One region of the Microbacterium sp. LWH3-1.2 genome, then DNA from elsewhere that is predicted to be linked to it. Evidence: predicted binding sites of a transcription regulator. Region 1 holds the regulator's gene; the other holds the start of a gene.
What was found. The regulator HrcA, encoded in region 1, represses chaperone genes, less so after heat shock. The targets are predictions, from matches to a motif close to TTNGCACTCGNNNNNNNCGAGTGCNAA.

Region 1 (4,191 bases):
CCGCCCGCCGCGCGAGCGCCGCAGTCGTGGTCAGCTCCGCCACCTCCGGCACCCACGCGCGGTGCGCCTGCTTCGCGGCCTCGCGCACGATCGTCGCCCAGCGCGCCCGGCCCTTCGCCGCCTTCGCGGCGTCCCACCGCGAGACGCTGCGGGCGGCCTGCCACGGCACGATCTCGTCGACACCGAGCTCGGTCGCCGCCTGGACGGCGAGCTCGTCGCGATCCCCCTTGGCCAGCGCCTGCACCAGCACGATGCGCGGGCGCGGGGGCGCAGCATCCGTCCGTCCGTCGATGCGCACGACGACCTCGCGCGGCGCGACCGACTCGACGCTGCCGGTGAGCCAGGCCCCCCGCCCGTCGCCGACCGTGACCTCCTCGCCGACCCGCACGCGGCGCACGGTCGCGGCGTGGTGCGCCTCCGTACCGGTGAGGGTCACCGTCTCGCCGGGGGCCGCATCGACGGGCTGATCGAGGAGGAAGTGCAGGGGCACGGGTCAGCCGTTCCGGAAGCGATCGCGCAGCTTGGCGAACAGGCCCTGATGGAACTCCGCCAGCTTCGGCGAGGGAGCCTTGGTGCGCTTGGCGAACTCCTCGATGAGGGCGCGCTCCTTGTGGTCGAGGCGCGTCGGGGTGACCACGTGCACGCCGACCCTGAGGTCGCCGCGCTGGGAGCCGCGCAGCGGCGTGATGCCGCGCCCCTTGATCGTGAGGATGTCGCCCGCCTGCACGCCCGCCCGCACCTCGAGATCGACGGGGCCGTCGAGCGATTCGATCGTCGTCGTGGTGCCGAGGATCGCGTCGGGCATCGACACCTCGAGCGTCGCGAGCAGGTCGTCACCGTCGCGGCTGAACACCTCGTGCGGCTGCACGGTGACCTCGATGTACAGGTCGCCGTTCGGGCCGCCCGCCGGGCCGACCTCGCCCGAACCCGGAAGCTGCAGGCGCAGTCCGGTCTCGACGCCGGCCGGGATGTCGAGCGACACTGTTCGGCGCGCGCGCACGCGCCCCTGCCCCTGGCAGGTGGCGCACGGGTACGGGATGGTCGTGCCGTAGCCCTGGCAGACGTTGCACGGCTGGGTCGTGACGACGTTCCCGAGGAGGCTCCGCACCTGGCGCTGGACGTTGCCGGTGCCGTGGCAGATGTCGCACGTGACCGGGCTCGTGCCCGGCTGGCAGCAGGAGCCCTGGCAGGTCTCGCACACCACGGCGGTGTCGACCTCGATGTCGCGGTGCGTGCCGAACACGACATCCCCGAGTTCGAGCGTGACGCGAACGAGCGCGTCCTGGCCGCGCTCGCGACGCGACCGGGGACGACCGCCACGCGACCCGCCCGCTGCGCCGAAGAACGTCTCGAAGATGTCGTTGAACCCGCCGAAGCCGCCGGCGCCGCCGCCGAACGGCGAGTCGTTGCCGCCCATGTCGTAACGTGCGCGCTGCTCGGGGTCGCTGAGGACGTCGTAGGCATGCGTCACGAGCTTGAAGCGCTCGGACGCCTCCTCGCCCGGGTTCACGTCCGGGTGCAACTGGCGGGCCAGCTTGCGGTAAGCCTTCTTGATCTCGTCGGTGGAGGCGTCGCGTGAGACGCCGAGGACCTCGTAGTGGTCAGCCACATTCGCCTTCCTGCCGCGGCGAGGCCGCGGGATCGTGGGTGCGCGCGTGCGTCAGCGGGAGCTGTCGTCCTGCTCGAGCATGCGCGTGAGATAACGCGCGACGGCGCGGACCGTCGCGAGGTTCGTGGGGTAGTCCATGCGTGTCGGGCCGAGCACGCCGACGCGGGCGAGCGCGCCCGTCGCGTCGTAGTCGCTGGCGACGACGGATGCCTCGGCCAGACCGAACGCCTCGTTCTCACGGCCGATGCTCGCCGAGAGGCCCTGTTCGTCGGCGACCATCTCGCCCATCAGCCGCAGCAGGGTCACCTGCTCCTCGATCGCCTCGAGGAGCGGGTAGATGCTGCCGCGGAAGTCGGACTCGCGGCGGGCGAGGTTGGCGCTGCCTGCCATCACGAGCTTGTCCTGCCGGAACTCTTCGAGCTCCTCGGCGACGGCGCGCACGATCTCATCCATTGCGCGTTCGTGCGCAGGCGCTTGCGTGTGGGGAGCGTCGAGTCGCTCGGCGATGCGCTGCAGTCCCTCGCGCACGGGGCGGCCGACCAGGAGGGTGCCGAGGCCGGCGCGGATGTGCGCGAGATCGGAGTCGTCGAAATCCTCGCCGACGAAGGTCAGTCGCTGAGAGACGCGTCCGGTGTCGGTGACCACGATCACCAGCATGCGTCCGCCTCCGAGCTGCACCAGCTCGACGTGCGTGACGTTCGCGCGCGCGAACGAGGGGTACTGCACGATCGCGACCTGGCCGGTCAGCTGCGTGAGCGCCCGCACGGTGCGCACGAGCACGTCGTCGAGGTCACCCGACCCGTCGAGGAACGAGGCGATGGCGGCGCGCTGGGCCGGCGAGAGCGGCCGGAGCTCGGCGAGGTGATCGACGAAGACGCGATAGCCCTTGTCGGTCGGCACCCGGCCGGACGAGGTGTGGGGCGCCACGATGAGGTCTTCGTCCTCGAGCAGCGCCATGTCGTTGCGGATCGTCGCCGCCGACACGCCGAAGGAGTGGCGCTCGACGATCGCCTTGCTGCCGACCGGCTCGCGCGTGTCGACGTAGTCCTGGACGATCGCCCGCAGTACCTGCAGACCTCGTTCGCTGACCATCCCGCCTCCTCACGCCGCAGCTGGCACTCGCATGACTGGAGTGCCAATTCTATCCGATGCCCCTGTCAGGATCGCCGAGCCACGCAGGTCGGGTTGCCGTCTCACCCGGAACCGCAATGCCGCCGAGGTCAGTCGGTGAGCGCGCGGACCACGGCGTCGGCGAGGAGACGGCCGCGGCGGGTGAGCACGACCCTCCCCCGCAGCGCGGCGTGACCGTCGATGAGACCGTCCGCGATGAGCGCGGCGACCGCGTGGCGGCCCTCGCCGAGGAGCTCCTCGACCGGCAGTCCGTCGCGGATGCGGGTGCGCAGCAGCACGCTCTCGAGGTTCCTGGCTGCGGCATCCGGAATCTCCCGTCCGGCGGCCGGCGACTCGCCCGCGGCCAGCCGCTGCGCGTAGGCGGCGGGGTGTTTGACGTTCCAGAACCGCACGCCCGCGACGTGGCTGTGCGCGCCGGGGCCGAAGCCCCACCAGTCCGAGCCGACCCAGTACGCGAGGTTGTGTCGCGAGCGGTGCGCGTCCCCGCGCGCCCAGTTCGACACCTCGTACCAGCCGAATCCTGCGCCCGCGAGCATGTCGTCTGCCAGTTCGTACATGTCGGCCTGCAGGTCGTCGTCGGGGGCGGCGACCTCGCCGCGTCGGATCTGGCGGGCGAGCTTCGTGCCGTCCTCGATGATGAGCGCGTACGCCGAGACGTGATCGGGTTCGAGCGCCACCGCCGCCCCCAGCGACGAGCGCCAGTCGTCCAGAGACTCGCCCGGGGCGCCGTAGATGAGGTCGACGCTCACGTCGAGTCCGGCGCCGCGCGCCGCGCTGACCGCCGTGCGGACGTTGTCGGGGTCGTGCGTGCGGTCGAGCGCGGCGAGGACGTGCGGGACCGCGGACTGCATGCCGACCGAGAGACGGGTGACACCGGATGCTGCGAGCTCGGCCGCGACCGCGGGGGTGACCGTGTCGGGGTTGGCCTCGACCGTGATCTCGGCGCCCTCGGCGATGCCGAATGTGTCACGGACACCTGCCAGCATGCGCCCGAGGTCGCCCGGCGGGAGGAGCGTCGGGGTGCCGCCGCCGAAGAACACCGTCGACGCGGGACGGACGCCGCCGGCGCGGGCGAGAACGGGCGCGGCAAGGGCGATCTCGCGCAGGAGCGTGTCCGCATACTCGTCCTGGCGGGCACCGCGCAACTCGGACGACGTGTAGGTGTTGAAGTCGCAGTAGCCGCAGCGCACGCGGCAGAACGGAACGTGCAGGTACACGCTGAAGTCGGCGGCCGGATCGATGCGCGTGCCGAGCGGCAGCGAGCCGTCCGAGGGAACGGGCTCGCCCAGCGGAAGTGCGGAGCCCATCAGCGCCTCACGCGGGGGTGGTGTACAGCGGCGAGATCGCGCGAAGGTAGCGCGTGAACAGCTCGCGTCGACGGCGCTTCGTGAGGCCGGGAAGCATCCGGTAGAGCACGGCGCGCGGGGCGTCGAACGCACGGACCGTGAACC
Region 2 (4,191 bases), 780 kb from region 1:
ACGCCGCACAGGTGTACAGGCCGGCACGGCTCTCGTCGAGCAGCTCGCCGGTCCAGGGCCGCTCGGTGCCCGCCTGTCGCAGGACGGCGTACTGGTCGGGCGTCAGGTCTTCGCGCCACTGGGCGTCGCTCTTGTCGACGGCGTAGGTCATCGTTCCTCCTCGTCCGCAGCGTGCGGCACCCTCCATTCAACCTCAGCGGCACGCGCGGTGGGGCGCCCGGCCATGCGCGAGGATGGCGGGGTGGCGGATGGGACCGATGGCGACGAGACCGACGCGGTCGTCGAGCGGTACGCCCGCTTCGCGCGCGACGAGGCGCCCGATCGCTCCGCGCTCTACGCCGAGTGGGCGGACGGGGTCGCGGCCGATGCGCTGCTCGCCGCGCTGCTCGCGCGCATCCCGGCGACGCGCCGGCAGCCGCCCCTCGTGTTCGCGGTCACCCGCATGCTCGGCGCACCCGAGGACGCGTTCCCGGCGTGGGCAGAGTGGCTGCGCGAGCATGCCGACGAGGTCGTGGCCGCAGCATCCGTCCGTCGCCTCCAGACCAACGAGCCGCAGAGGTGCGCGGCTCTGCTCCCCGCCCTCGCCACGATCGACGGGCCGATCGCGCTGCTCGAGCTCGGGGCGAGCGCCGGGCTGTGTCTGTACCCCGACCGCTATTCGTACCGCTACCGGGAGAGCGGCCGCGTCGTAGCGCTCGACCCTGACGACGGCACCTCGACGGTGGTGCTGGACTGCGAGGTCACCGGCGGGCCGAAGCTGCGGCTGCCCCACGTGGTGTGGCGCGGCGGAATCGACCTCGAGCCGCTGGATGCCGCGGACGCGGCCGACCGCAGATTCCTCACGAGCCTCGTGTGGCCGGGCGAGACCGGGCGCGCAGAGCGGATCTCGGCCGCCCTCGACATCGCGTCGGCGGATCCGCCGACGCTGCTGGCCGGCGACGCGTCCGACCCGGACGTGCTGCGCGCCGCCGCCGCGCGCGCGCCGGCCGGTGCGACCCTCGTCGTCACGACGCCGGGCGTGCTGCCGCACATCCCGCACGCGGGCCGTGAACGCCTTCTCGACACCCTGCTCACCGTCGACGCGGTGTGGATCACCATCGACCCGCCGGCGCTGCACGAGCGGTGGCATCCGCCCGTCGACGCAGCGTCGTGGGGTGGTTTCGTGCTCGGACGCGACGGCGCGGCGCTCGCCGCGGTGGACCCGCTCGGCTCGTTCGTGCATTGGCGCGCGTGGCGCACTCCAGGAACGGATGCCGCGGGCTAGCGTGGAGGGGTGCCTCTGACCGACCGCGACCGCGCCATCCTCGATTTCGAGGCCGAGTGGCGCCGGCACGCGGGGGCCAAGGAGGAGGCGATCCGCTCCGACCTCGGGCTGTCGCCGGCGCGGTACTACCAGCTGCTCGGCCGTCTCATCGACACGACCGACGCGCAGGAGCACGACCCCATGCTCGTGAAGCGGCTGCGCCGGCTGCGCGAGGCGCGTCTGCACCAGGGCGCGGGGCGCGCCGCCGACGCGCGCTGACCTGCCGCTCCACGCCACGCGGGTCCGCCCGCGCGGGACGCTCAGGCTTCGACCGGTAGCATCGACGGGTGCCGACCACCAGCTTTCCCCGGGATCGTTTCGACGATGTGCCGGAGACGGACCGCGTCGGCGCCCACCGGGCCGAGAATCCGCGCATGCGTGGATGGGTCGTGCTGCTGTGGGCGGCGCTGGCGACGGTCGTGCTCATCGTCGTCGGCATCTTCGGCACCCTGCTGGCGTCCGGCCGCATCGAGCTGGTCCCCACGCCCACCCCGACCGTCGAGCCGGTCCCCGAGGTGACTCCGGTGATCGACGTGAACTACGACGTCATGATCCTCAACGCGACCCCCGAGCAGGGACTCGCGACGCAGATGAAGGACGTCGTCGTGGGTGCGGGCTGGACGGACGACAAGGTCACGGCGGGCGAGGCGGGCTCGCAGGACTTCCCGACGACCACGGTCTTCTATGTCGATCCCGCCGATCAGGCTGCTGCCGCGGGCCTGGCAGGAGTCATCGGCGGCGCGGAGATCGAGCAGAGCGAGGCGTACCCGGCGACCACGGAGGGCGTGCCCCAGCTCACGGTCGTGATCGGCCTCGACCGCACGGCGGCGGGGCAGACGCCGGCTCCTACGCCCTGACCCCCCTCTGGCGTGTTTCGCGCCGGTAAACACTTGTGTGCCTGCATGTCAACAAGTGACGAAACGGCCGGATGCCGCGATTTCGCCTGCATACGATGAAGCCCTGCACCGCCGGCAACAGGAGATACGCATGACCCAGGGCACCGTGAAATGGTTCAACGCCGAGAAGGGATTCGGCTTCATCACCGTCGCCGATGGCCAGGACGTCTTCGTCCATTACTCGAACATCGACATGTCGGGCTTCCGCGTGCTGGAGGAGGGGCAGACCGTGGAGTTCACGGTCGGCTCCGGCCAGAAAGGGCCCCAGGCCGAGTCCGTGCGCGTCGTCTGAACGTCCGGCTCAGCGCCCTGCGCTGAACCGACACCGGAGACGGGATGCCGAAAGGCGTCCCGTCTCTTGGTGTTTCCGCATCCGTCTCGGCGGCTTGCACTCGATAGGGTCGAGTGCCAGAATGATTTAGCACTCACGTTTGTTGAGTGCTAATACCCAAAGCCAACGTTCCGGAGGGACGACACACACATGGCAAAGATCATCGCTTTCGACGAGGAGGCCCGTCGCGGCCTCGAGCGCGGCCTGAACATCCTGGCCGACGCCGTCAAGGTGACGCTCGGCCCGCGCGGTCGCAACGTCGTGCTCGAGAAGAAGTGGGGCGCCCCCACGATCACGAACGACGGTGTCTCCATCGCCAAGGAGATCGAGCTGGACGACCCGTACGAGAAGATCGGTGCGGAGCTCGTCAAGGAGGTCGCCAAGAAGACCGACGACGTCGCCGGTGACGGCACCACCACCGCTACGGTTCTCGCCCAGGCGCTCGTGCGCGAGGGTCTGCGCAACGTCGCGGCCGGCGCCGACCCCATCTCGCTCAAGAAGGGCATCGAGAAGGCTGTCGCGGCCATCACCGCCGAGCTGCTCGAGTCCGCCAAGGAGGTCGAGTCCAAGGACCAGATCGCCGCCACGGCGTCGATCTCGGCTGCTGACCCGGAGATCGGCCAGCTCATCGCCGAGGCCATCGACAAGGTCGGCAAGGAGGGCGTCGTCACCGTCGAGGAGTCGCAGACCTTCGGCACCGAGCTCGAGCTCACCGAGGGCATGCGCTTCGACAAGGGCTACATCAACCCCTACTTCGTCACGGACCCGGAGCGCCAGGAGGCCGTCTTCGAGGACCCGTACATCCTCATCGCGAACCAGAAGATCTCGAACATCAAGGACCTTCTGCCCGTCGTCGACAAGGTGATCCAGGACGGCAAGGAGCTCGTCATCATCGCCGAGGATGTCGAGGGCGAGGCTCTCGCGACGCTCGTGCTCAACAAGATCCGCGGCATCTTCAAGTCGGTCGCCGTCAAGGCCCCCGGCTTCGGCGACCGTCGCAAGGCGCAGCTGCAGGACATCGCGATCCTCACCGGCGGCCAGGTCATCACCGAGGAGGTCGGTCTCAAGCTCGAGAACGCCACCCTCGACCTGCTCGGCCGTGCGCGCAAGGTCATCGTCACCAAGGACGAGACCACGATCGTCGAGGGTGCCGGCGAGGCGTCGCAGATCGAGGGTCGCGTGACCCAGATCCGCCGCGAGATCGACAACACCGACAGCGACTACGACCGCGAGAAGCTCCAGGAGCGCCTCGCCAAGCTCGCCGGCGGCGTCGCCGTCATCAAGGCGGGCGCGGCCACCGAGGTCGAGCTCAAGGAGCGCAAGCACCGCATCGAGGACGCCGTCCGCAACGCGAAGGCCGCCGTCGAAGAGGGCATCGTCGCCGGTGGTGGCGTCGCCCTCATCCAGTCGGGCAAGAAGGCGCTTGACAGCCTCCAGCTGACGGGTGACGAGGCGACCGGTGCGAACATCGTGCGCGTCGCGATCGAGGCTCCGCTCAAGCAGATCGCCCTCAACGCCGGCCTCGAGCCGGGCGTCGTGGCGAACAAGGTCTCGGAGCTCCCGCTCGGCCACGGCCTCAACGCCGCGACCGGCGAGTACGGCGACCTTTTCGCGCAGGGCATCATCGACCCCGCCAAGGTGACCCGTTCGGCGCTGCAGAA

Region 2: a site for HrcA is predicted at 2,618-2,644, ahead of groL (chaperonin GroEL). Genes of this name have one in related genera too.

What each region holds. Positions count from the first base shown of each region.
Region 1 is NZ_JBEGIK010000001.1:2,748,621-2,752,811, forward strand. It holds gene MRBLWH3_RS12810 (16S rRNA (uracil(1498)-N(3))-methyltransferase) at 1-490, opposite strand, end outside; gene dnaJ (molecular chaperone DnaJ) at 494-1,609, opposite strand; gene hrcA (heat-inducible transcriptional repressor HrcA) at 1,661-2,701, opposite strand; gene hemW (radical SAM family heme chaperone HemW) at 2,830-4,047, opposite strand; gene MRBLWH3_RS12830 (DUF1990 family protein) at 4,055-4,191, opposite strand, start outside.
Region 2 is NZ_JBEGIK010000001.1:3,529,115-3,533,305, reverse strand. It holds gene msrB (peptide-methionine (R)-S-oxide reductase MsrB) at 1-151, opposite strand, end outside; gene MRBLWH3_RS16475 (DUF2332 domain-containing protein) at 242-1,264, shown strand; gene MRBLWH3_RS16470 (DUF3263 domain-containing protein) at 1,274-1,522, shown strand; gene MRBLWH3_RS16465 (LytR C-terminal domain-containing protein) at 1,678-2,160, shown strand; gene MRBLWH3_RS16460 (cold-shock protein) at 2,291-2,491, shown strand; gene groL (chaperonin GroEL) at 2,681-4,191, shown strand, end outside.